DNA from 3 places in the Methylobacterium sp. WL18 genome. Region 3 is predicted to be linked to each of the others. Evidence: riboswitches for the same ligand, from Rfam matches in the RefSeq annotation. Region 3 holds a riboswitch; each other region holds the start of a gene.

What was found. Region 3 has a riboswitch for cobalamin ahead of FV228_RS17595 (TonB-dependent receptor). Riboswitches for the same ligand answer to the same signal wherever they lie in the genome.
Region 1: another riboswitch for cobalamin. It lies ahead of FV228_RS09550 (CbtB domain-containing protein); the one in region 3 lies ahead of FV228_RS17595 (TonB-dependent receptor).
Region 2: another riboswitch for cobalamin. It lies ahead of FV228_RS10150 (TonB-dependent siderophore receptor); the one in region 3 lies ahead of FV228_RS17595 (TonB-dependent receptor).

The regions. Positions count from the first base shown of each region.
Region 1 covers NZ_VRVD01000083.1:820-11,434, reverse strand. Annotated here, with positions in the region: gene FV228_RS09575 (CTP synthase) at 1-1,459, shown strand, start outside; gene FV228_RS09570 (DNA polymerase III subunit chi) at 1,524-1,976, shown strand; gene FV228_RS09565 (peptidase S10) at 1,979-3,550, shown strand; gene FV228_RS09560 (discoidin domain-containing protein) at 3,554-4,909, opposite strand; gene FV228_RS09555 (DUF4424 domain-containing protein) at 5,133-6,155, opposite strand; cobalamin riboswitch at 6,384-6,579, shown strand; gene FV228_RS09550 (CbtB domain-containing protein) at 6,613-6,795, shown strand; gene FV228_RS09545 (CbtA family protein) at 6,812-7,546, shown strand; gene FV228_RS09540 (DUF1636 domain-containing protein) at 7,539-7,952, shown strand; gene cobW (cobalamin biosynthesis protein CobW) at 7,949-8,983, shown strand; partial or broken gene FV228_RS09530 (cobaltochelatase subunit CobN) at 9,056-10,615, shown strand, end outside.
Region 2 covers NZ_VRVD01000094.1:220-10,070, forward strand. Annotated here, with positions in the region: gene FV228_RS10145 (L,D-transpeptidase) at 127-687, shown strand; partial or broken gene FV228_RS34140 (transposase) at 823-1,132, shown strand; cobalamin riboswitch at 1,236-1,446, shown strand; gene FV228_RS10150 (TonB-dependent siderophore receptor) at 1,556-3,664, shown strand; gene FV228_RS10155 (heparan-alpha-glucosaminide N-acetyltransferase domain-containing protein) at 3,691-4,845, shown strand; gene FV228_RS10160 (carotenoid oxygenase family protein) at 5,163-6,599, opposite strand; gene FV228_RS33025 (hypothetical protein) at 7,137-7,661, shown strand; partial or broken gene FV228_RS10165 (IS5 family transposase) at 7,740-8,483, opposite strand; partial or broken gene FV228_RS10170 (IS701 family transposase) at 8,736-9,851, shown strand, end outside.
Region 3 covers NZ_VRVD01000262.1:69-5,960, forward strand. Annotated here, with positions in the region: gene FV228_RS17590 (multidrug efflux SMR transporter) at 355-681, shown strand; gene FV228_RS17595 (TonB-dependent receptor) at 712-2,736, opposite strand; cobalamin riboswitch at 2,976-3,175, opposite strand; gene FV228_RS17600 (cell wall hydrolase) at 3,594-4,184, shown strand; gene FV228_RS17605 (hypothetical protein) at 4,647-5,057, shown strand; gene FV228_RS17610 (transglycosylase SLT domain-containing protein) at 5,414-5,892, opposite strand, start outside.

The DNA.
Region 1 (10,615 bases), on a different contig from region 3:
CGAGGTGTTCGTCACCGACGACGGCGCCGAGACCGACCTGGATCTTGGCCATTACGAGCGCTTTACCGGCGTGCCGGCGAGCCGGGCCGACAACATCACCACCGGCCGGATCTACCAGGACATCATCGCCAAGGAGCGGCGCGGCGACTATCTCGGCGCCACCATCCAGGTGATTCCGCACGTCACCAACGCGATCAAGGATTTCGTCCTCGACGGCAACGACACGTTCGACTTCGTGCTGGTCGAGATCGGCGGCACGGTCGGTGACATCGAGGGGCTGCCGTTCTTCGAGGCGATCCGCCAGCTCGGCCAGGAACTGCCCCGCGGCACCTGCGCGTACGTCCACCTGACGCTGCTGCCCTACATCCCGTCGGCGGGCGAATTGAAGACCAAGCCGACCCAGCACTCCGTGAAAGAGCTGCGCTCGATCGGCATTCAGCCCGACATCCTGCTCTGCCGCTGCGATCGGCCGATCCCGGTCGAGGAGCGGCGCAAGCTCGCGTTGTTCTGCAACGTCCGCGAGACCGCGGTGATCGAGGCCCTCGACGTGGCCTCGATCTACGAGGTGCCGCTCTCCTACCGGAAGGCCGGGCTCGACCGGGAGGTGCTCGGCCATTTCGGCCTGGAGCACGGCGAGGAGCCGGATCTCGGGCGCTGGACCACCATATCGGACCGGGTGCGCAACCCCGAGGGCGAGGTCTCCATCGCCATCGTGGGCAAGTACACGGGCCTGAAGGACGCCTACAAGTCGCTCACCGAGGCGCTGATCCATGGCGGCATCAGCCATCGGGTGAAGGTCAACCTCGAATGGATCGAGGCCGAGGTGTTCGAGCGCGAGGATCCCGCGCCGTTCCTCGAAGGCCTGAACGGCATTCTGGTACCCGGCGGCTTCGGCCAGCGCGGGGCAGAGGGCAAGATCCGCGCGGCCCGCTACGCCCGCGAGAAGCGCATCCCGTATTTCGGCATCTGCTTCGGCATGCAGATGGCGGTGATCGAGGCCGCCCGCTCGCTGGCCGGCGTCCCGGACGCCAACTCCACCGAGTTCGGCGAGACCTCCGAGCCGGTGGTCGGGCTGCTGACCGAGTGGCTGCGCGGCAACGAGCTGGAGCGCCGCGCCGCGGTCGGCGACCTCGGCGGCACGATGCGGCTCGGCGCCTACGACGCGCAGCTCGAGCCTGATTCGAAGATCGCTCAGATCTATGGGTCCACGCAGATTTCGGAGCGCCACCGCCACCGCTACGAGGTCAACATGGCCTACCGCGAGCGGCTGGAAGCGAAGGGTCTGCGCTTCTCCGGCCTTTCGCCGGACGGGCTTCTGCCCGAGACCGTCGAGCATGTCGGGCACCCATGGTTCATCGGCGTGCAGTTCCACCCGGAGCTGAAGTCGCGCCCGTTCGAGCCGCACCCGCTGTTCAAGGGGTTCGTCGGCGCGGCGATCGAGCAGAGCCGGCTGGTCTGAGCGCCGGGGCGCGGCTCCGCGCCGCTGCTCGCGCCGTGGCCCCGAACCCTATATCGGTCGGACCGTGACCGAGATCCTGTTTTACCACATGCAGCGACAGCCCCTGGAGAAGGTGCTGCCGAACCTCGTCGAGCGCTCGCTCGGCCGGGGCTGGCAGGCCGCGATCCAGGCGGCCACCGAGGAGCGGCTTCAGGCCCTCGACGACCACCTGTGGACCTATTCCGACGAGAGTTTTCTACCCCACGGAACCGACCGGGATCCCGACGCGGCCGGCCAGCCGGTGGTGCTGACGCTCCGCGACGTGAACCCCAACACGGCCTCCATCCGATTCCTGGTGGAGGGCGCCGACTTGCCGCCGGACGCACAGAGCTACGAGCGGATCTGCATCCTGTTCGACGGGACCGACCAGGACGCCCTGCTGCGCGCCCGCGAGCAGTGGCGCCAGGCCAAGGAGGCGGGCCACACCGTCGCCTACTGGCAGCAGGACGATTCGGGCCGCTGGAACAAGAAGGCTTGACCGTGCTCCTCCGCAAGCGTCTCGCGCATGCCGCGCTCGTCCTGACCCTGGCGGCGCCGCTGCCGCTCCACGCGCAGGACGCACACCATCCCGGCTCGCAAGCGGAGGCCAAGCCGGCGCCGCGCGGGCCGGAGGGCCGACGCCTGCCGCCGGACTCGACCACCCGCCAGAGTGTGACGCTCCCCGATGGACGGACCCTCGACTTTACCGCCACGGCCGGCAGCCTGCCGCTCGTCGACGAGGCCGGGAAGCTTCAGGCCGAGGTGGCCTACGTCGCCTACACGATGGCCCCGCAGTCCGGGCGCGAGCGCCCCGTCACCTTCGCGGTCAACGGCGGTCCGGGGGCGGCGTCCGCCTACCTGAATATCGGGGCGATCGGCCCGTGGCGGCTGCCGACCGGGGGCGCCAGCATCAGCCCGTCGCAACCGGTAGCGTTGACGCCCAATGATGGCACCTGGCTCAACTTCACCGACCTCGTCTTCATCGATCCGGTCGGCACCGGCTACAGCCGGGCCGCGGACGGGAACGGCAAGAGCTACTGGAGCATCGACAGCGACGCCGCCACGCTCGCGGCCGTCATCGCCCGCTACCTGCGGGTCAACGACCGCATGGCGAGCCCGAAATTTTTCGTCGGCGAGAGCTACGGCGGCTTCCGCGGGCCGCTGATCACCGAGAAGCTGCAGGAGGATATCGGCGTTGGCCTGTCCGGCCTGGTGTTGCTGTCGCCGGTGCTGGATTTCGGCTGGCTCGAGACCCCGCGGGCCAATCCCTGGGGCTACGTGCTGAAGCTGCCGTCCCTGGCGGCTGGCGCCCTCGAACGGGCGGGCACGGCGCCGAGCCCGGCTCTGCTCGGCGACGCCGAGGCCTACGCGGCGGGCCCCTACCTCGCCGACCTGCTCAAGGGCCCGGGCGACAAGGCCGCCGTCGCCCGCATGACCGACAAGGTCGCGGCCTTCACCGGGTTCGACGCAGCCTTCGTGAAAGCGCAGGCGGCGCGCCTGTCCACCCGCAGCGTCCAGCGCGAGTTCGACCGGGCGGAGCAGCGCGTCACCAGCGCCTACGACACCGGCATCACCGGCTGGGACCCGAATCCGGACGCAGCGCAATCGGGCTTCGAGGACCCCCAGCTCACCGCACTTCAGGCGCCTCTGACCAGCGCGATGCTCGACCTCTACGCGCGCACGTTGAAATGGCCGGTGCCGAACATGCGCTACGAGTTGCTGAACAATGCCGTGAACCGCGGCTGGACGTGGGGCTCGGGCCGGCAGGCCCCGGAGGCGCTGTCAAACCTGAAGGGCGTGCTGGCGCTGGACGGCCGGCTCCGGGTGCTCGTCGCCCACGGCTTCACCGATCTCGTGACGCCCTACTACGCCTCGAAGCTCCTGCTCGCACAGGTGCCGGCCTACGGCGCCGGGCGGGTCAGCCTCGCGGTCTACCCCGGCGGCCACATGTTCTACTCTCGGGACGATTCCCGGGCCGCGTTCAAGCGGGACGTCGAGCGCCTGTACCGGGATGCCGTACAGGCGCGCGGGGCGATCGCGGACCCCGTCGAGCACCGTGAGGACAAGCCCTGATCCTCAGGCAGCGTCGTCGAAGGCCAGCGCCTCGGCCGGGTACTCGATCATCATCCGGCGCTGCGTGTCGGTGTTCTGCCACTCGCCGACCTTGATGTAGCGCTCCTCCAAATCCCGGACCTCGACCACCCGGTCAATCGACGGGATGCCCCGGAAGATCTGCGGCCAGTTGGACGCGAAGTAGAAGACCTGCTCGACCCGCTCGGACAGGTGGCAGATCGCCGGGCCGAAGGTCCCCAGGCCGAACACGAGGTAGCGGCCGTTCACCAGGGCCGTGACGTCGGCGATCAGCGACTCGCTCTGCGTCTCCACCGGCAATCCGCGGCCCCGCGCGTAGGCCTCGACCTCGGCGATCACCGGGTTCAGCCGGTTCTCGAAGACCAGCTTTACCGAACGGATGCGGCCCTCGCCGAGCAGCCGGTCGATCACCATGCGGTAGAACGCGAAGGGCGGCTGGGGATAATGCGGGTCGACCCAGGTGCTGAAGATGTCGCCCGAGCGGATGTGGATCAGGAGCTGGTCATCAGGCTTGGGCGGGAACGTCGCCGGCAAGCCGTTGAACAAAGGGCGGATCATCCCCTGGATGATCGCCCGTGAATCCGGCGGCGCGTCGAGGCTCACCTGCCGCTGGAACTGCGTCGGATCGAAGAACAGGCCGGACAGGAAATACCCATCGGCCGGCAGCGGCTCGTCCGGCGGCAGGAAGGTGATGCCGTCACAGGTCAGACGCTCGGTCAGGAAGATGACCTTGCTGCGGTCGAACTTCGGAACCGCCACGTATTTCAGGTTCAGCGCCTTCGCGACGGACAGCGCGATGATGTACTGGATCAGGCAATTGCCGAAGGCGCCGTTCTGGTACACCGCCACGCCCACCAGGGCGCGGCTCGTGCGGCCCGGACTGCTCTCCAGGGTGTAGGCGGTGAAGGCGTTGGCGCCGGGCTTCTCGTTCAGGAGCGTCACGTCGAGGCCCAGCATGGCCCGCAGGGCGATCAGGTCGAACGCGGCCTCCTCGCACATGACCCGGACCGTGGCGTTCGGCATCGCGGCCGGAATCGCGACGCGCACGAAGCGCGTCCAGGCGCGCTCATCTGCCTCGATGACGGCAGTGCCCGCACCCGACTCGACCTGACGGAACGCGATACCGGGTTCGGACCAAGATGCGCCGTCCTGCGAGAACAGGATGGCGCCCTCCGCGACCGAATCGCCCTCCCCGCCCGGGATCACGACGACGGACTGGACCGGGAAGCGGCCGCCGAGGTCGAGCTCCAGCCAGGTCCCATCCGCCTCGACGACGCTCTGCGGGGCGCGGCCGGCGGCGAGATCGACGAGGGCGGGTGTCGGGGCGTCTGCCGGGGCCATCGTGTCTCCGAAGCGGTCTGGACCGGACGCGGAGGACGCGGCCGGAAGGCGCGCCCGGCGGTGCCCGTATCGAACCCGGCCCGTCAAGCCCATGGGCCCGCCGTGAGGGCCGTTCCCGATCGGGGGGCAATCGGGAACGGCCCTCAGTTCTTGATACAACGCGCTCGCTTACGCCGAACCGGTATCCACTTCGGCGGCGAGCGCTCGAGACCGCCCGACCGTCTCATCCGCCCGACCTGGTCTTGAGCAGCAGGATATCGATATCCCGCTTCGGAACGTAGTCCCTCGCGATCATCTCGAAGGTCGTCGGGCCGGTCTTCTTCACCTCGGCACCGCAGAACGAGACCAGGGTCGCGGGATCGCCCTTGTCCACGACCAGCTTGAACACGCCGATCGGGCCGGCCCAGTCGCCCCCGGAGGTGATCACGTGGGAGACGGATCGCTCGTAGGCCTGGAACGCCCGGCTGCCGTCGGCACTCGCCCGCCGATACAGGGCCTGGGCCACCCGCTCGAAGGTCGGGTCCGTGCAATATCGGGTCGCGTAGTGCGCCTTCTGCGCCGGGTCGAGGGTCGGCGCGCCGTAGGACAGGCTCGCGAGACCCCCGAGGCTCGGAACGTAGCTCTGGCGGATCGCGATCTCGCGCCCGGCCGGGAAGACCTGCCGGCGCCAGAACTTCGATTTCAGCGTCCAGAGCGGGGCGTCCGCGATCGTCCCGTCCTTGTGCTCCTGCCGCTCCAGGATCCCGGCAGCGATCAGGTCGCGGCGCTGGCGCTCGCCGAGCCGGCGCAGGGCCGCTTCCGTCGCCGCGGTGGTCGGCACGAGCGGGATCCCCAGTGCCTTGAGCTCGGCGGTGATCTCCACGGGCGGTGTGGCGCTCCGCATCAGGAAGGCCCGCTGCTCGACCTGCGCTTCGACCGGCTCGCCATCGACCGCGGCCTGGAGCTTCAGGAAGTTGTCGTGGGCCGGATCGGGAATCGAGACCAGCATCTCGGAGTCGCCGGTGATGTCGGGCATCGGGAACGTGATCGTGGTCTCGATGTCGGCATCGGTCTGGTTCCGGAACCGATAGTCGATCCGCACGGCCTGCTCCGAAAGGTACAGCTCCTCCGCGGCCAGGGCGATCCTGTCGGTCTTCCCCACGACAAGCCCCCCGGCGACGAGCGCGGCGGCGCGGTCGTCGGCCCGGACCGGAAGGGACGCCGCCGCCAGGATGGCGAGGGCCAGCGACAAGGTACGCATCGACATCAACGCTCACGGGTTCGAGAATCGGATACGGACCGGGATCGTCCACGCCGGCCGTTACACGGCGCCGGTGCCGACGGCCAAGCTGCGACGGCGGAAGCGCGCGTCGGCGACTCGCGCCCGGACGCGTTTCGACGCGCCCGGTGACCGCCCGACCCGCATATCCGCGCCGTACCCCAAGAGTCGGAAACGATTCCGCTGCGCGTCCGTTGTGCGAGAGCTGTCATGCGTCTACAACGATGGCGTGACGGTGCCCCGGCGACGGGGTGAAAAGGGAATGCGGTGAGGGGTGCGAACCCCGAATCCGCGGCTGCCCCCGCAACTGTGAGCGGCGAGCGTCTGCCAGTAGGCCACCGGAGCGATCCGGGAAGGCGGCAGGCGCGCCGAGCCGCGAGCCAGGAGACCTGCCGTCACGACGAGATCCCGCAATGCCGCCGGTGGGGCGGCTGGAGACATGTTGATGACCACCTCGACCCTCGCCCCCGTCGCCACCGGCACCCGCGCCGGAGAGCGCCCGGTCGCCGTCGCGCTCGCGGCCTTCCTGGGCCTCGGCCTGCTGTTCATGGCGGGCTTCTCGCCGGCGATCGCGCTGCACAACGCCGCGCACGATTTCCGGCACACCCAGAACTTCCCCTGTCACTGACGCCCCTGGCGCAGGGATGATCATCCGGCTTCTGTCGGCGGCCCTGGCCGCCGGCTTCCTCGCGGCCGTCGTCGTGACGGGCCTCGAGTTGACGCTGACCTCACCACTGATCGTGGCGGCCGAGCGCTACGAGACCAAGCAGACGCATCAGGCCGACCGGGGCCTTCCGGTCGTGCTGGCGCATGCCGGGCACGATCACGCTACCCCCGACGCCGCGCCCGAGTGGCAGCCCGGCGAGGGCCTGCCCCGGATGGCCTTCACGGCTCTGGCAACGCTCGTGGGCGGGGTCGGCTATGCCCTCCTGCTCGGCGCGGCGATCCTGGCCTGCGGCCGTGAGCCGACGCGTCAGGTCGGTGTCGCGTTCGCGATCGCGGGCTTTGCCAGCGTCGCCCTGGCCCCGGGCCTGGGATTGCCGCCGGAATTGCCGGGCAGCGAGGCGGCACCGCTCGCCGCCCGACAGGCGTGGTGGGTCATGACCGCCGCCGCCACCGGGATGGGCTTGTACCTGATCACGATCCGGCGCTCACTGATCGCGATCCTGGGCGGGCTCGTGCTGATCGTGGCACCGCACGTCGCCGGCGCGCCGCTGGCTTCGGAGGTGTCCTCGGAGCTTCCCGCAGCGCTCGCGGCGCAGTTCGCGGCGCGTTCGCTGGCGATCAGCTTCGTCTTCTGGATGCTGATCGGCCTCGGCTTCGGCTGGGCCTGGCAGGCTCTCGGCCACGGAAGCGCGCGCGGGACGGCCCATGCCTGAGGCCGTCCTCCCCGAGACCGTCCTCTACGTCTGCACGACCTGCCGCCGCCCGGGCGACGATCCGGACGGGCCCCGAGCCGGCGCGCGCCTGCTCGATGCCCTGCACGCGCGCAACACGGCCGGGCAGCTGCGGATCGAGGGCGTCGAGTGCCTGTCGGTGTGCAAGCGGCCCTGTTCCGTGGCAGTCGCATCCGGGAACCGCTGGACCTACGTCTACGGCGACATGGACCCGGCCGAGTCGGCAACCACCATCCTGGACGGGCTCGCGGCCTACGCGGCGACGCCGGACGGCATCGTGCCCTGGCGGGAACGCCCCGCCGCATTCAAGACCGGCGTGATCGCCCGCATCCCGCCCTTTCCCGATCCCCGCCCGCGTCCGGCCGGCACCTTGGAGGCTGCGGAATGACCATCGTGACCAAGATCCCCTGCACCATCGTCACCGGGTTCCTCGGGGCCGGCAAGACGACGCTGGTCCGCCACGTCATCGAGAACGCCAAGGGCCGCCGCCTGGCGATCCTGGTCAACGAGTTCGGCGATGTCGGCTTCGACAAGTCGTTCCTGGCCGCCTGCGGCGTCGAGGGCTGCACCGAGGATTCCATCGTCGAGCTGCCGAACGGCTGCATCTGCTGCACGGTCGCCGACGACTTCGTGCCGGCGCTCGAGAGCCTGCTCGGTCGCGCCGAGCCGCCGGAGCACATCCTGATCGAAACCTCCGGCCTCGCCCTGCCGAAGCCGCTGGTCCAGGCGTTCCAGTGGCCGGCGATCCGCTCGCGGGTCACCGTCGACGGCGTCGTCGCCGTGGTGGACGGGCCAGCCGTGGCGACGGGTGCCTTCGCGGAGGATCCCGAAGCCCTGGCCGCCCAGCGCGCCGCCGACACAGCGGTCGATCACGACAACCCGCTGGAAGAAGTGTTCGAAGACCAGCTCCTCTGCGCCGACCTCGTCGTCCTCAACAAGTCCGACCTGCTCGACGCCGAGACCCGCGCCCGGGTTCGTGCCGAGGTCGAGGCGCAGCTGCCCCGCGCCGTGAAGGTGGTGGAGACCGAGAACGGCGCCATCGACCCGCTGGTGCTGCTCGGGCTCGGCGCCGCGGCCGAGGACGACCTCGACGCCCGCCCCTCGCATCACGGCGACGGCGAGGACCACGAACACGACGACTTCGAGACCGTGGCCCTGCCGATCCGCCCCGCCGTCACCGCCGGCGACCTCGCGGCCCGCGTCGAGAAGGCCGCCGAGGCCGCGGGCGTGCTGCGGATCAAGGGCTTCGCCGAGGTCGAGGGCAAGGCCATGCGCCTCGTGGTGCAGGGCGTCGGCCGGCGCGTCGCCCACCATTTCGACCGGCCCTGGCGGGCGGGCGAGAACCGGGACGGGCGCCTTGTGGTGATCGGCCTGAAGGGCTTCGACCAGGGCGCCGTCGCCGCGGCGCTCGCGGGATGATCGCGATCGCGCGCGCTCCCTCGTTGAGACGCTGCGCGCACGCCCGATCCGGCGTGGCCTAGGAGGCGCGCCATGCATCTCGTCCGCATCGATACGGTCTCCCTCGACGAGGGCGAGGCGGCGGTGGATCTCGGGCAGGAGCCCGGCGATCTCGTCGTGCTGTCGTTCACTGACAGCGACCTCGCCGGCATCGGCCAAGCCCATGCCACAGAGCCCGGGCTGCCGAGCCTACGGCTCGCCAAGCTCGCCAAGCTCCGGCACCCGATGTCGGTGGACCTCTACGTCGAGCGCGTCGTCGCCCGCGCGAAGATCGTGGTGATCCGCTGCCTCGGCGGTCTGGATTACTGGCGCTACGGCATCGAGCGCTGTGCCGCCGCGGCGCGGGCGCACGGCGTCGTGCTGGCGGTGCTGCCGGGCGACGACCGGCCGGACCCACGGCTCGCCGGCTTCTCCACCGATCCGGACCTCGCCGAACAGCTCGACGGATATTTTCGCGCCGGCGGCCCGGAGAACCTGCGGCGGATGCTGCGCCTGCTGGCCGTCCGGATCGGTGCGGGCGGCGTGGTCGAGCCGCCTCAGCCGCTGCCACGAGGGTTTCCCTGGTGCCCCGGCTGCGGCGCGCTGCCTCTGACCATCGCCATCGCGGCAGCCGAGACGGCGGTTCCGCTGGCCGACGTGCGGACCGGCACGGCACCCCTGGTCTTGCTGCTGGTCTATCGCTCCGCGGTGCTGGGCGGCGATACCGCGCCGTTCGTCACCCTGGTCGCGTCGCTGCGCGCCCGCGGCATCGGCGTGCTGCCGATGGCGGTGTCGAGCCTCAAGGAGCCCGAGGCGGCCCGGGCGGTGGCCGAGGCCGTGCGGGCCCGCAAGCCGGATCTGGTGATCGCCGCCACCGCCTTCTCGGCGCGGGAGGACGGGATCGACTTCGTCCTCGATGGCGCCGATTGCCCGGTGCTCCAGGCCTACACGGTCGGCTCGCCCCAGGCGGCCTGGGAGGCTTCGGCCCGCGGCCTCGGCGCCCCCGACCTCGCCATGCAGGTCGCCCTGCCGGAATTCGATGGCCGGCTTTCCGGCTTCCCGATCTCGTTCAAGGAAGAAGCCGCCGAGGTCGCCGGCTTCGCCGAGCGCCGGGCGGTTCCGTATCCGGCCGGCATCGAAGCCCTGGCCGAACGAGCGGCGGGCTGGCTGCGTCTCGCCGCCCTCCCCCGGGCCGAGCGACGGGTGGCCGTCGTGCTGTCCGACTATCCCGCCCGCGGCGGCCGGGCCGGCTTCGCGGTCGGCCTCGACACCCCCGAGAGCGCCCGCGCGATTTTTTCCGATCTTGCCGGGTCGGGTTACGCGACCGGCCTGCCGCCCGAACCAGCCGTGCTGATGCAGGCGCTTACCGAGGGCGAGACGGGGTTCGTGGTGCCGCTGGCGGATTATGGCGCTTGGCTCGCCGGATTGCCGGCAGGAATGCGTGACGCGCTGACCGCAGCCTGGGGCGAGCCGGCCGCCGACCCGGTGTGTCGCGGTGATCTTTTCCGGTTCCGGATGGTCACAGTCGATGCCGCTGCACGTCGGCCAGCGTCACACGGCGGTCCGGGCAGCCTCGAAGCGAAGCAGCTTTCGCACGCCTTGCCGGAGGAGTCG
Region 2 (9,851 bases), on a different contig from region 3:
AGTCCGGGCCGGTTCGCCCGAGGGATCGCAGCACGGCCGCGACGACCGACGCCGTCGGCAAGAACCGGCCAAGTGACCGGCTAAGCGATCGGCCAAGTGACCGGTAAAGTGAGAGGATGACAGACCATGTCGAGACGGATCGCGATGCTCGCGCTCGCAGGCGCCCTGCTGGGGAGCGCGCCCGCCTCCGCCGGCCCGATCGATAGCGGGCCGCTCGCGGATTTCCTGAACGTCTTCCGAAGCCAGGCGATCCCGCGCGAGACGATCGGCTGGAACAGCACCGAGAAGCCCGGCACCATCGTGATCTCCACCCGCCAGCGCCGGCTCTACTACATCCTCGGGAACAGCGAGGCGATCCGCTACGGCGTCGGCGTCGGCCGGCAGGGCTTTTCCTGGTCCGGTACCAAGACGGTGACGATGAAGAAGGAATGGCCGGCCTGGCGTCCGCCGCAGCAGATGCTGGCCCGCCGCCCGGACCTGCCGCGCTTCATGGCCGGCGGCCAGGACAACCCGCTGGGCGCCCGCGCCCTCTATCTCGGCTCGTCGCTCTACCGGATCCACGGCTCGAACGAGCCCGAGACGATGGGCGCCGCGGTGTCCTCGGGCTGCATCCGCATGACCAACAAGGACGTGGTCGATCTCTACGACCGGGTCCGGGTCGGCACCAAGGTGGTGGTGCGGGACTGACCTGCGCGAGCGCGGGAAGTCTGTCGGCAGGCGAGGGTTGTGTGTCGGCCTGGGCGCGCGAAGTTTGTCGGCGCGCGTCCAGGCCAGCCCGATCATCGAGTTCCGGCCCCGAATGCGTGGGTGGCCTGCTGCCGGTTCCTGCTACGGCTGTACGCGGACGGCGGCTATCAGGGGCCGGCGTTTAAGGCCGGACTGCGCCGGGCATGCCGTCGGCTCAGGCTGATGATCGTCAAGCGCTCCGATTAGGCCAAGGGCTTCGTCGTGCTGCCCAAGCGCTGGATCGTCGATCCTTCGACAGGCTCAGGATGAGGGAACGTTTGCTTGGCTCAACCGGTGTCGGCGCTTGGCCAAGGACTGGGAATGCCGCTCACGCACAGCCCGCGCCTTCCTCTTGCTCGCCGCAATCCGCCCAATGACACGAAAGCTCTGCCAAACAACACAATGATCTCGGACAGACTCTAAGGACAGCCCAAGGAACCGCGCTGTCGCATCTTGGATACACCGGTACATAGAACCTGCTTTTCGAGTTGACGCGATGCGGCAATGCGGCTGATGGTAATCGTGACGGTTCCCCTCGGGGATCAAAAGGGAACGCGGTGAGGACCAACCCATGAGGGTCAGTCCGATGCCGCGGCTGCCCCCGCAACTGTAAGCGGCGAGCTTTCTCACCACCACGTCACTGGGCGGCCTCGCCCGGGAAGACGGTGAGGCGGCGACGACCCGCGAGCCAGGATACCTGCCGTCAGTCGTGGTCACACGCGAAACGCGCTGGGCGGGGTGCCCCGGCGGGTGCGGAAGCATGCGCGTGCGTATGGCTTCGGCCTCGTTCGCGGTGACGTGCCACTGCCGTTGCCCGAGGCCGTCCGCTTTGTCCCGCTCCGCGTCGATCCCGATCCTGCCCGTGCTGGCGCTCGCCTGTGCGTTTCCCTCCCTTGCCACCGCGCAGGCCGCACGGTCCGAAGAGGCCGCCGTGGTCCTCGACGCGCTCTCGGTCGAGGGTACCCTTACCGCCACGCCGACCTACCGGGTGCCGGAGCTCTACAGCGGCACCAAGACGATCACGCCCCGCCTCGACCTGCCGCAGCAGGTCGACGTGATCCCCCGGGAAGTCCTGATTGACACAGCCGCGACCCGCGTCGAGCGCGCGCTCGATTACGTGCCCGGGGTCGGAAAGCAGAACGATTTTGGCGCCCAGAACCTCGCCCTCTACTCCGTTCGGGGATTCGCGACCCAGGACATCTTCTTCAATGGCTTCAACATCGCCCGCGGCTACAATGGCGCCCCCGACACCCAGAACGTCCAGTCCATCGAGGTCCTGAAGGGCCCGGCCGGCGCCCTCTACGGCCGCAGCGATCCGGGCGGGACCGTCAACATCCTGACCAAGCAGCCCGTAGCCCGACCCTTCGTCGAGATGGGCACGCTATTCGGCAGCTTCGGCACCGCCCGCACCACGGTCGATGCCGGCGGTGCGCTGAGCGAGGACGGCAGCGTGCTCTACCGCTTCAACGGCGTCCTCGCCCGCCAGGACAGCTTTCGCGACTTCGTCGGCGGCGACCGGGTGCTCTTGGCGCCCGTGGTGAGCTGGCAGGTCACGCCCGACACCAAGATCACGTTCGAGGCGCAGTACCTGCGCAACCGCCAGACCTTCGACCGGGGCACCGTCGCGGTGAACAACCGTCTCGGCCTCGTCCCGCGCTCACGCTTCTTCGGCGAGCCGGGCGACGATTCCGTGTCCGAGAGCGCGCTCCTGCAGGTGCGGCTGGAGCACGCCTTCAACACCGACTGGCAGCTCCGCGTCGCCACCCACCTCAACACCGGCAGCCTGACCGGCCTGCAGACCGGCGCGACCGGCATCCTCGACGACGGGCGTACGCTCTTGCGCGAGTTCCGCCGGCACGACTTCACCTGGGGCGTCGCCATCGGCCAGGCCGAACTCGTCGGGCGCTTCGAGACCGGGCCCATCGCCCACACCCTGCTGCTCGGCCTGGAGCACGAGCGCTACAACAGCACCGAGAACCTGCTGCGCTCGACCCCGCGCCTCGACCCCTTCGCCATCGACCTGTTCAACCCCGTCTACGGGCAGGCCAAGCCTCCGTTCACGCGCCGCTACAGCGCCAGCGAGAACGTCGGCAACACGGCGGTCTACCTCCAGGACCAGATCGCGCTCAGCCCGGAATGGAAGCTGCTGCTGGGCAACCGCACCGACTTCTACAACCAGACCTTCCGGGACAAGGTCGCGAACGAACGGACCGAGCAGGACCGCACCGGGTTCTCGCCCCGCGCCGGCCTCGTCTACCAGCCGCTGTCGTTCCTGGCCCTCTACGGCAACGTCGCCGCCTCGTTCCGTCCCAACACCGGCTTCGACAGCGCGTCGCGGCCCTTCGCGCCCGAGACCGGGTTCGCCTACGAGGTCGGGGCCAAGCTCGACCTGTTCGACGGCCTCAGCGTGACGGCCGCCGCCTTCCACATCGAGAAGGAGAACGTGCTCACCACCGACCCGGCGGACTTCTTCTTCCAGATCGCCGCCGGGGCGGTGCGCAGCCAGGGCTTCGACGTCAGCCTGGTCGGGCAGGTCACGCCGGAGTTCCGGGTGATCGGCGGCTATGCCTTCATCGACGCGGCGGTCACCCGCGACGAGGTGCTGCGGGTCGGCTCGCCGCTGCTCAACATCCCGCGCCATAGCGGCTCGCTGCTCGGCATCTACGAGATCCAGGCGGGCGACTGGAAGGGTTTTGGGATCGGCGGTGGGTTCCGGGCGGTCGGCTCGCGGCTCGGCGACACCGGCGTCGAGAGCTTCCGCTTGCCGGGTTACATCCTGACGGACGCGCTGGCCTACTACCGCTACGAGAACCTGCGCTTCGGACTCAACGTCGACAACATATTCGACGCGACCTCCTACGAGCGCTCCTACAACACCTTCTGGGTCGGCGTCGGCGAGCCTCGGCGGGTCACCGTGAGCATGACGGCGCGGTTCTGATGAGGGTGCATCCCGGAACGTCCAAGGTGTCGGCGTGCGCACCGGCCGCGTCAGGCCGCATCGGCTCCATCGATGCCCTGCGCGGGCTGGTGATGGTGCTGATGCTCCTCGACCACCTGCGCGAGACCTGGTTCCTGCACGTGCCCGTGGCCGACCCCATCGACGCCCGAACCGCCCTGCCGGCCGTGGCCCTGGCTCGCCTCGTCGTCAGCCTGTGCGCGCCCATCTTCATCGCGCTGACCGGCGTTGCCGCATTCCTGTTCGGTACCCGGCACACGCTGGCCGAGACGCGGGCCTACCTGCTGAAGCGTGGCCTCGTGCTGATGGCGCTGGAGGTCCTCTACCTGTCGGAACTGTACTGGGGCGTGGCCAGTCCGACGCTCTGGCTGCAGGTCATCTGGTGCATCGGCGTCTGCATGATCGTCCTGGCGGCCCTGATCGGTCTGCCACGCCCGGCTCTGTTCGCGGTCGGGCTGTTGATCGTCTGCAGCCATAACCTCCTCGACCCTCTCCACCTCCAGCCGGATCAACCGCTCTTCCCGGTCTGGGCGATGCTGCACCAACGCGACGTCATCGCGTTGCCGTTGGGTCTGGTCGCCAAGACGACCTATCCGGTGATCCCATGGATCGGCGTGATCGTGCTCGGCTATGCGATCGGCCCGTGGTTCCTGCCGAGCGTCGCGGAACGCACTCGCGAGCGCCGGTTCATGGCTCTTTGCTGCTTGATGCTCGTCGCGTTCGCGGTGCTGCGGCTGGTGAATGGCTACGGCGACAAGCCCTGGTTCGCGGTCGAAGGCGATGCGCTCCGGACCACGATGAGCTTCCTCGCGCTCACGAAGTATCCGCCATCGCTGCTGTTCCTGCTGCTGACGCTCGGGATCGGAGCGCTGCTCCTCGTCGCGCTGGAACGGATGCGCGAAGCTTCGGTCGTCGCGGCTTTGGCGGTGTTCGGCGGAGCGCCGTTGTTCTTCTACCTGCTCCACCTCACGATTCTGCGGCTCCTGTACCATGGCGCCGTCGCCATCTGGGGGCCGACGCAGGGCGCCGTGTTCGGCGTCGCGAATTATGGCTGGGTGGTCCTCTGGTATGTCGGACTGATCGCGCCACTCTATTGGCCGACAGCATGGTTCTCGCGCGTCAAGGCGGCTCGACACGATATCGCATGGCTCAAGTATCTCTAGTTCTTTGAGCGTGAGTGAAGCCGGGTGTCCCGGTCTTCGTCTGAGCCTTCAAGCTATGGCTACGGCGACCCTGCGGTTGATCTCATTGATCCGCGCGGGCGGCAGATTTCGGCATCAACCGATGCCGGCTCGCCGTCCCGGCCGGGGCGGATCGCTTGCCGGAAACTCAGCGACGAGCGCGCCACCCTGCTCGACGAGATCCTCCAGCCCGACGCAAATGAGCCGATCCACGCCCGCTGCATCAGAGGGCGGCGAGGTGGGCTATCGCACGCTCTTGCACGTGAACGCGCCCCGGCGCCCCAAGAGCCCGGCAACAGTCACCCGGCGCAATGCTTTGGAAACCAGTTCCCGTGGAAGCCTGGTGGGATCCGATGCCCGAGGTGGACTGTAGCGACGGGCGGCGCCTCGAACGCGTGCGCGTCGAGGACGGTGAAGTCCGTCGTGTCGCTCGCCGTGTCGATGACGAGCCCGACGAGCCACCCCTCGTCCTCGCCAGCCTCTGGCCCCGCCGGCACGAATACGAACTCACCCGGGACACGGGCGGCGCCGAACTCGTGCGTGCGCCGCTCCCCGGTCGCCAAATCGTGTTTGTAGAGCCGTGTCGCGCCGACGAGCTGCGTGTTGCCGTCGGCGGGGACTGAGCCCGTGTAGACGTATCGGTGGGGCCGCCCGAATAGGCGCTCGTCGATCCGGGGGAACTCCTGCGCCGCGGGGTCGATCATCTGCCGATCGACCCGCCCCGTCGTGGGGTCGGCGGTCCAGCGCTCCAGCCGTCCGGGTGCGTCGAAGCCGCCACCGGCCGAGGCGAACACCGTCTCGTACGCAATGACGTCGAGGACCACCTGCCCGTCCGTGGTGTCGTAGCCGTTGGCGACGTGGAAGACGAAGCATGGCTCCACCGTGCACCACGTGATGTCGGCAGCGGTGCCGTGCCGGGGGAGCAGGCCGACGCGGGCGTTGTGGGTGGGGTTCCAACGGAACGGGAAGCGGTGGCCGGCCAGCACAGCCCGCATCGAGAAGGTGACGGGCAGGTCCAGCACGACCGCGAAGCGCGCGGTGATCGCGCAATCGTGGATGCAGGGGCCGTGCTCGACCGGGATCGACACGTCTCGCACGACGCGACCGGCGGGCGAGATGACGACGTGGCGCACGCGGTCCCAGACGCGGCCGTCGTAGGCGATGGCATGTGTCTCACCGGTCGCCGGGTCGCGGTGCGGGTGTCCCGTGAAGGAGCCGGCGAGCGTTCCGTCGAACGGATCGTAGCGTTGGGTTTCCAGGTCCTCTGACAGCGCCACAGGGTAGCTGCCGGCCTCGACCACGGCGAAGGCGCGGCCGCCGATCTCGACGACGTTGGTGTTGACGGTATCATCACCCCGGCGCGGCCCGGGGGCGGCGGGTCGGCCAAGCGCCGCGGACGCCGCGCGCGAGCCGATCCAGCGGTTGCGGTACCACAGCGCTTTACCGCTCTCGATACGTAGACCATGCACCATGCCGTCGCCGAGGAACCAATCGTGACCGCGCGTCGTCGGGCCGGCGGGGTTGGCGCCCATCTTGAGGTAGCGGCCGTCGAGCCCTGCCGGGATCGTCCCGGTGACCGGTAAGTTCCAAAGCGTCAGCTCCTCACGCATTGGCGCGTGGACACCGACGACAAAGGGGTGCGGCGTCCCCGGCAGGCGTAGTCGGCTGCAGGCTGCCACCAATGCTACGAGCCCCTCAGCGGCGGTGCGCAGGCTGGACTCGATAAAGTTCGGCATCGGTCGCTGCCTCGGGGCGGTGCGGATGAAGCACGAGGTCCTTCGTGACGGGGGCGCCCCCCGTTACCGAACGAGAATGACAGGTCTGTCCATAAGGGACGACGCGACACTCTGGCCGACGATGTATCCCCGCGGTCGGCCAACCGAACAAACTGTTGCACCACGTCGACGGCTGGGTCGGCCTCTGATAGCGGCCTGCGGCAACGCCGCTTGGCAGGATGCCACGTCGCACTGATCTTCAGCCGAGGCGCAGGCCAGCGTGAGACCCTGCGGCGAGCCGATCGCGTCGCGATTGTCCCCCGTTTCGAACCCGATCACCGCGATAATCCCGTCCGCCCCGGCTAGCGCTATCACGGGCCCGAGCAAGTTTGTGACGTCCTCGACTGCCCTCCGAACGCGGCGGCTCGGCCTGCGCGCGAGGCAGAGCGGGCGCACTCACGACGGCCTGACAGAACCGTCTGCCCCAAGCCGGAGCCAAGGGGCCCGCCGAAGCCCAGTCGTGAAGCCGGACTGCTGGCAGAAGGAAGGAGGTGCAGCATGGTGGATCGCAGATCCTGGCTCCGTGGCGGCGCGTTGTCGATCGCTGCGCTGTGGGCCTCCTTGACGGCCCTCCCGGCGACGGCACAGGGGATCAACCTGCCCGATGGCGCCGAAGCCGCTGCACGGCTTCCTCCGAGCGACGTGATGGCGAAGGCGCCGCCCCTTCTCGGGGCGGGCCGCGGAGACGAGGCGACGTTCTGGTTCTATGCTGGACAGCTGCGCTATCGCAGCTACCTGGCGGCGCATCGCGATCTTGATCGGACGGGGCACCCGGCCCTTTTCGCCGCGCTGATCGAGACGATCGGGCGGCCGGTCAACGAATATGCCTTCGGCGACGTCACGACGCTGGCGCGTACGATCTCGATGGTCCTGGAATGGGACCGGCTCTATCCCGATCCGTCGCTGGCCGGCCCGGAGCACGAAAAGACGCGAGACGGTCTCGAAGGCCTTCGAAAGCAGATCATGGCCCAGGCCGACAGCATCCGTCGCGAGCGTCAGCAGCGGGGATTGCCGAACCGGTAGGAGCGGCGGACGGGGCCACAGCCGGTGAGGCCACCTGATCCATGGGGGCCAATCCCGCCTTAAAACGCCTACCAACGCTCGGATCTGGTTAACGGTGATGAGGCTTGCGGCGAGGCTGGTGAAGGCCTGGTAGGTGTCCGCGCGCCGCTCGTAGCGAATGGGCAACCGGCGGAAGCGGTTGAACCAGGCGTGGGTGCCCTCATCCTGAGCTTGTCGAAGGATCCACCACCCAGCGGTGGCGGTCGAGCCTCTGGCTACTCTCGACATCGTTCCGGGCGATGCGCGGCCTGATCCCGCATGTGCGGCACTCCCTCCGTCGGGACCTGGCATCGTAGGCCTTGTCGGCGTGCAGCGTGTCGAGGCGTCGGCGACGCCGGTCCCGGCGGCCACTCCGCAGCGCTGGGAGGGCGTCGAGCGTGGGGGCCATCTGCGGCGCGTCGTGGCTGTTGTCGCCGATCAGACGGAAGCCGAGCGGCGTGCCGCGCGTCGCTGACGCGGTGGCGCTTCGTGCCCGGCTTGCCTCGATCTGGCGGGTTCGGGCCGGTGGCAGAGCCCCCTTTTTCGCCGGGACGGAGGCACCGTCCAGGCTTGCTCGGCTCCCATCATCTGTCCGGCGTCGTGCAGGTGCTCCAAGAGCGTCGGATGCAAGCGGCGCCACGCGCCGGCCGCTTGCCAATCGCGCAGGCGTCGCCAGCAGGTCACGCCCGGGCCGCAACCCAACTTGGCCGGCAGCATCGCCCACGGTAGCCTTGAGCGCAGCACGACCAGGATGCCGGTCAGCGCCGCACGGTTCTCGATCGGTCGCCGCCCGCCCTTTGGACGCCGGCGCGTCGTAAGAGGATCGTCTGCTTTTGCCCCGAACTGTCTCCGAAGCGGACGTGCCGCTTCCGGCCAGACTACGCCATGCCGAATCGCCGATGAGCGCGAAACCGGTCGTTCTGCTTTGCGCCCATGTGGGTCATTCAGAGAGCTTTGGCCGCTTCTCCATAGCGGACATTCCGCGCAACGGCTGCTACGCCCGGTGATTAGCATTACAGTTGCATTTTCGACGAGGTTCTGACTCTCTGCGTCACCATGATTCGCGCATCATGGACATCGGGGACCTCGATCGAGGCGACGCTGGAGTTGTGGGCCTCGTCGCTGCGGGAGGTGAAGGGACGCTTGCGCCCGCTGTTTACGCAGGAGCGGGTCGCGGCCTCGGCCGGGGCATTCCTGGATGGGCTGCTCGGCGCGGAGCGGCGCAAGACGGGTTGGATGCGGTCGGAAGCCGCGGGCGATCCCGGGCCCTGGCGTCAGCAAGCACTGCTCGGGCGCGGACGCTGGGATGCGGATGCCCTGCGCGACGTGGTGCGGGACTATGCCCTGGAGACCCTGGCTGACCCGGACGCGGTTCTGGTTCTCGACGATCCTTCGGCAGGCTCAGGATGAGGCCGGCTTTCTCAAGCAGGGTAAAGCCTCGTGCGGCGTGCATCGCCAGTACACCGGCTCGGCCGGCAAGATCACGAACTGTCAGATCGGCGTGTTCGCGGCCTACGCCTCGCGGCACGGTCATGCGTTCATCGATCGGGCCTTGTACCTGCCCAAGACCTGGACCTCGGATCCGGCCCGATTAGCCGCCGCCCACGTGCCGGAGGGCACGAGCTTTTCGACCAAGCCGGGATTGGCGCTGGCGATGATCGAGCGGGCGATCGCCGCCGGCGTGCCGTTCTCCTGGGTGGCGGCCGACACCGTCTACGGGATCGGCGACATCGGACAAGCGCTGCGCCGCGCGGGCAAGGGCTATGTGCTCGGGGTCAAGACCGATCACAGGTTCAATGCCTGGGTCGGCAAGCCGCCTGTGGCCGGCACCGCCGAGGTGATCGCCGACAGCCTCGCTCCGTCGGCCTGGGCGCGCCTGTCGGCGGGAGAGGGGACCAAGGGGGCACGACTGTACGACTGGGCCTATTGCGAGTTGGCCGACCTCGCTGGCGCCGACGACGACCAAACCAGCGTGTGGACGCGCGGGCTCCTGATCCGCCGCAGCCTGAGCGATGGCGAGCGGGCATACTTCACGACCTGGTGCCCGGCCGGCACGCCGATCGCGACCCTGGTGGCGGTCGAGGGCCGGCGCTGGACGATCGAGGACGCGTTCGAGACGGCCAAGTCCGAGCTCGGGCTGGCTCACAACGAGACCCGCTCCTGGCACGGCTG
Region 3 (5,892 bases):
GCAGTCATGGTGGATCGGTATCGCTCTGGATCGGCACTGTCTTGGCGCCCGCGACCAAGGTCTCGGCACGGGCGGCGACCATGATGAGGAGGCGTTAACGAAGGGCCAACCCGGCCGGACGTTGAATTCGGGGCTCCGCCGCGCGTGCCCGGCGCGGGGGATTCGAAAATCTTCATCGATTCGGCGGACAAGGACTCCCGAACCCTCGCGGCACCTTATGGGGGGAGGCTGCCGCGCACAAACCGCGACCCGCCGTCCTTGTCTGATCGTCCTTCCCTGATCGTCCCTGGCGATCCGAAGAGCCGTTGCTCACTTGAAGCCGGCTCCGCGCCTGCACAAAAGGTCTTCCGCGCGATGAACCCTTACCTGATCCTCGGGCTCGCGATCGGCGCGGAGGTCACCGCCACCCTGGCGCTGAAGGCCGCCGACGGCCTGACCAAGCCGGGGCCGACCCTGATCGTGGCGGTCGGCTACGGCACCGCCCTGTGGCTGATGTCGAGCAGCATGGACATGCTGCCGATCGGGGTCGTCTACGCGATCTGGTCGGGGGTCGGCATGATCGGCGCCGCACTCGGCGGCGCGTGGCTGTACGGCGAGGCGATCAGCCCGACCATGCTGGTGGGGATCGCGATCATCGCGGTGGGCGTGGCCATCCTGGCCTCCGGGCAGGGCCAGCACTGAGCCGCATCGCCCCGGCCGCCGGGGCCGCGCTCAGAAGCGGCCCGCGATGGTGAGGCGCACGGCCGTGGGCTCGACCGGGTGGAAGACGCGGTCGATCAGGCCTTCGGCGGGCTCTCCGGGCAGGCGCGAGACGTAGGCGTAGGTGATCTGGTCGGATCGGCTGTTGGTCAGGTTCAGCACGTCGAGGGAGACGCTGACCCCGTTCTCGAAGGCGTAGCCGACCCGGCCGTTGAACAGGGCGGTCGGGCGCGAGCGGATGGAATTGTCCTCGATCAGCGGGCGCGGCCCGAAATACCGGAACCGCAGGGAGCCGAACCAGCCGAGCGGCTCGCCGAAGGTGATGCCGGCCGACGCGATGGTGGTGGGCGCCTCCGGCACCCGGGTGCCGACCGGATCGACGTCGGAGAACCGGGCGTTGGTGATCGTCAGGTCGCCCTCCAGCGACAGGAACGGCGTGAGCGCGTAGCGGTTCGTCCACTCGACCCCGAAGCGCCGGGTCGGGCGGCTCGGCTCCGTGGTGCCGGTGTCGCCCTGGAACAGGTTTTCGGACGCGAAGTCGAGCCGGAACAGGGCGAGGCTCGTCTCCAGCCCGGCGATCGAGCGGTTGCGCAGCCCGACCTCGTAGCCGGTCGAGGGCACCAGGAACGGCGCGCGGGCGATGTTGAACAGGGGGCTCGCCGGATCGACCGTGGCGGTCACCCCGCGCACGTCGTTCGAGTGGAAGCCGCCGCCGTAATTCACGTAGAGTTCGGTGTCGAACCACGGACCGAGGGTCAGGCCGAGCTTCGGGTTGACGATGGCATCGCGCGCCCGCCCGGAATTGGCCGGCGTGTCCGAGGCGACGCGGGCCGCGTAGCCGTCGGCGCGGAAGCCGAGGCTGGTGCGCAGCCAGTCGGTCCAGCGCACCCGGTTGTCGAAATAGAAGGCCCCGCTCGTCTCCAGCACGCGGTCGTCGAGCACGCCCGAGCGGTATTGCCGGTTCGTCGTGTTGAACAGCCCGACCCGGATGCTGTCGGTCCGGGTCTGCACGCCGACCTCGTTCTCCATCGGGCGCCCGAACAGGTCGCCCTGGAAGATGTGCAGCGCCTCGCCGCCGCCGATGATGCGCTGGTCGAGCTGGTGGAACTGGTCGCCGCTGACCGGATCGTTGAGGAAATAGGTGAAGTCGTTGAACAGGTTGAGCTGCGAGCGGATCACGTAGGCCGAGGCCCGGGTCAGGCCGGTTTCGTCGGTGCTGCTGAAGCGGCCGGACAGCGAGAAGCGGCTCGTATCGCCGCCATCCGTGGGGTTGATCGTGCCGTAGCGGCCGATCAGCCCCTGCGCGACCGCCCGCTCGGGGATCTGGTTGGTGGCGGTCCAGCGGCCCGCATAGGCCATGCCGGTGACCGAGAATCCGTCGAGCGCCGTGCCCTGGCTGTAGCGGGCGACGGTGCTGATCTTGCGCAGGGCGTCCGGGACCACCCACGGCCCGTCATAGACCTGCGCGTCACCTGCAACCAGGAGGTTGCCGTCGCCGAGCGGGGTCGAGGCGATGCTGAGCGCCCGCTTGTAGCCGAAGCTGCCGATGGCGGTGAGCGCGAGGTTCTTCTGGACGGTGTCGAGATAGTCGATCCGCACCGAGCCGGCGGAGGCGAAGTCGCCGTCGCGGACGAAGTACGGCCCCTTGTGGAACGCCACCACGCCGACGAGTTCGGGGATCAGGAAGTTGATGTCGGCATAGCCCTGGCCGTGGGCGTGGGTGCGCATGTTGAGCGGCATGCCGTCCAGGAACAGGGCGATGTCGGTGCCGTGATCGAGGTTGAAGCCGCGCAGGAAGAACTGGTTGGCCTTCCCCTCCCCGCTGTGCTGGGTGACGATCAGGCCCGGCACCGCCTCCAGCACCTCGCCGGGACGCGTCACCGGCCGGCTGTTGAGCTGGGCGCCCGTGATCACCCCCGCGCTGGCGGAATCCACGGTCAGGAGCGGGCCGCCGATGCCGGTCACGCCGCCGACATAGCCGGCACTCGCGGCCACCCCGCCCCGCGGCGGCGCGGAAGGCTCCGCGGTGACCGAGATCTCGTCGAGCGTCGCCTCGGCGTCCGGGCTCGGCCGGGTTCCGTCCCGGGCGGAGGCCGCCGGAGGCAGCAGGGCGAGGGCCGTCAGCACGGACAGTTTCAAGAGCGCACAGCGCGGGACAGGATGGGGCACCGGACCTCGGGCGACGGCAGTGGCACGTCACCGCGAACGAGGCCGCGCCGACCGCGCTCGCGCGGGCGTCCCGGCACCCGCCAGGACACCCCGCCCAGCGCGTTTCGCGTGTGACCACGACGGACGGCAGGTCTCCTGGCTCACGGGTCGCAGCCATCCCGTCGTCTTCCCGGGCGAGGCGGCCCAGTGACGTGGTGACGAGAAGGCTCACCGCTTACAGTTGCGGGGGCAGCCGCGGCTTCGGGGAAGCCCCCCTCACCGCGTTCCCTTTTGATCCCCGAAGGGAACCGTCCCGGCCACATTCCGGCCAAGGCGTGGGTCCCGTCAACGTCCCGGCACCGGTTGGCGGCGTGTGTGTCTATCGGATGACACCGGGCCCCCGCCCGGCTCCCGGTTCCGCCGGAAGAATCCGCCGCCCGCGGGGCTGCTCCCTCGGATCCCGGACGCTCGGGGGCGACGCTATGGTTTTGGCACCGCAGCGTTTTTCCGGCCGGACCTGCGGCTCCCGCTGCGGCCCCGGTCCGTCCCCCGGGGGGCCGCGTTCCAGGGCCATCCGCCGGTCCGCCAGCGCGGGCAGGCCGGCGTTCGGGGCGGTCCACGCATGACGGCCCGCCACATCCTCGCCGCGAACGTGCACACAAGCTTGGCGCGTACAACGATCGAGTGTGGCGACGCCGGGATGGGCGATCGCCCTGCCCCGAGGCCGGAGGACGGAGCGCTGATGCATGCAGGGTAGCGAGAGGATCAAGGCCGTTTCCGGGCTGGTCGCGCTGGCGCTCGCCGGCGGGCTCGGTGCGTGCAACACCGCGTCACCCCTGACCACAGGATCGATCCCCGACCGCAAGCCGTCGATGGTGGTCACCGACGCCGAGCGCGACTGCCTCGGCCGGGCCATGTATTTCGAATCGAACCGCAGCGACGAATCCGGCCTGCTGGCGGTCGGCACCGTGGTCATGAACCGGATGGAGGCCGCGATCTTCCCGGGCGGCATCTGTGCCGTGGTCGGGCAGCCCGGGCAGTTCGCCCCCGGCGTCCTGACCAAGCCGATGCAGGACCGCGACCTTCAGAAGGTGGCCGACGCCGCCGACGCGGTGCTGGCGGGCGAGCGGCACCCGAAGGTCGGGAAGGCGATGTATTTCCACACGGCCGGCCACCACTTCCCGTACAAGAACATGCACTACGTGGCCGTGGCCGGCGGCAACGCCTTCTACGAGAAGCGCAACACCCGCGCCGCCAAGGCGGAAACGCCGGCGCCCGCCGCCCTGCCCCCGTCGGTGTCGAGCTACGCGGCCGGCCCGGCTGCGCCGACGCGCTAAAGCCGTGCCCGACCGCGTTGGGTCGGGAACGGCTCTAAGCTCTTGTTTTGACGCGCGCTCCTGCGACGAACCGGAGCCACGTCGTCGGAGCGCGACCTCGAGCCGCGCGCGGCAGGCGCAACGATCCGGACGGCCCTGCCGGATCCGGATCGCGGTTCCAGCCGGGGTCCCTCCCCTTTTCGCGCGCCTGCGCCCCGTGACAATCCGCTCGCGTCGCGTGCGGATCCCGCCGCGCCCGATACATCGGGACGCGGTTCCCGCCAGGGACGCGGATCCACCGGCATAGAACGAGCCGGTGTTGTCGATCGCACCATCTTGACCGGTCATGGCAGATGAAGTGACATCGCGCGCGACGGTAAATCTGTTGATCGGCTTCGCGACCCGCGGAGGCGCGATTTACATCGCCGGACGACGCCTTAGCTTGTCGGTTAGAACTACCCACGAATCACGGATCTGCCGCCGATGATCGCCCACAGGGTAGCGCTCGCTGGTGCGGTCCTCATCCTGAGCATTGCACCGGCAGCCTCTCAGTTGCGCCGCCCGATGACCTGTACGGAGGACGTGTCGGTGGGGCTCGACGCGGCCCCGGGCCCCGAGGGCGCGAAGCCGCAGCCGCACCGGGCGCGGACCTTCTCGATGGTCTCCGGCGGCGGCTTGCTGACCGTCCTCTCCGCCGGGCGCTCCGACTATTACGAATGTCAGGTGGCGTCGCCGCGCTTGAACGAACGGACGCCGCGCAACGCGATCAAGTGCCAGAACGGCGTGTATTTCCTTCTGATCGACCTGAACAAGCTGAACTTCGTCGAGGCGCAGCTGAATCCGGAGGACCGCGGCGAGATCAGGATGAGCTACGGAAGCTGCAAGATCCTCTGACGGCGCTCAATCCATCCGGATCAGGATGTAGGCCGAGACCGCGATGATCGCGATGGTCACCGCGAACAGCAGAAGCGTCTTGGCGAACGCGCCGTCGGGCGGGTCTGGTGCGTCGTTCATCCTGCTCCCCCAGCCCCGGAAGGATGGTGGCGTTTGCCGTCTTGCTCAACGTATGAGCGGCCAATAGGCAGCATCCGCATAGAGTGGTCAGTAATCTGCGCTGTTGGCGCTGAAGAATCCGTTTCTCGTCCGCGTCTCTCGACGCCCGGCCGAAAGCGACGCGACCTGCTGCGGGGCGGATCGGCGCCGGCCACCGTGACCGAGCGTGGCCGCGGCCACCCCCGGTCGAAGGGGCATCACCGGCAGAACTGCGTCGCCGCCGGGGTCCATTGCCCGAATCCGGTCGCGACCATGTTGGCGACAACCCGGCAGATATACTGTTTCTGCGCCGCATTGTTGTTCGGCCCGGCATGGTAGCGGGCCACCGCCATCGTCCAGCTGCCCTCGCGCTTCTTGAGCTCTTGGAGGAATTGGGTGGCGTACTCGACGTTCGCGTGCGGGTCGATCATGGCCTCGACCGAGCCGAACTTGCCGCCGTGATAGAGGTGGTTGATCTGCATGCAGCCGAGGTCGATCAGGCGGATGCCCTTGCTGCGCGCTTCCGTGAAGCGGGCGATCACGTCCCGCGGCCCCGTCCCGAAATAGGCGGTTCCGGCGATGTTCATGGCGTAGGGCTGGAGGGAACCGCGCTTGCCGGTCTCGGTCAGGCCGACGGCGTAGAGCACGCCCAGCGGCACGCCGTAGCGGGCGGAGGCGCGCCCCATCTCGGCCTCGC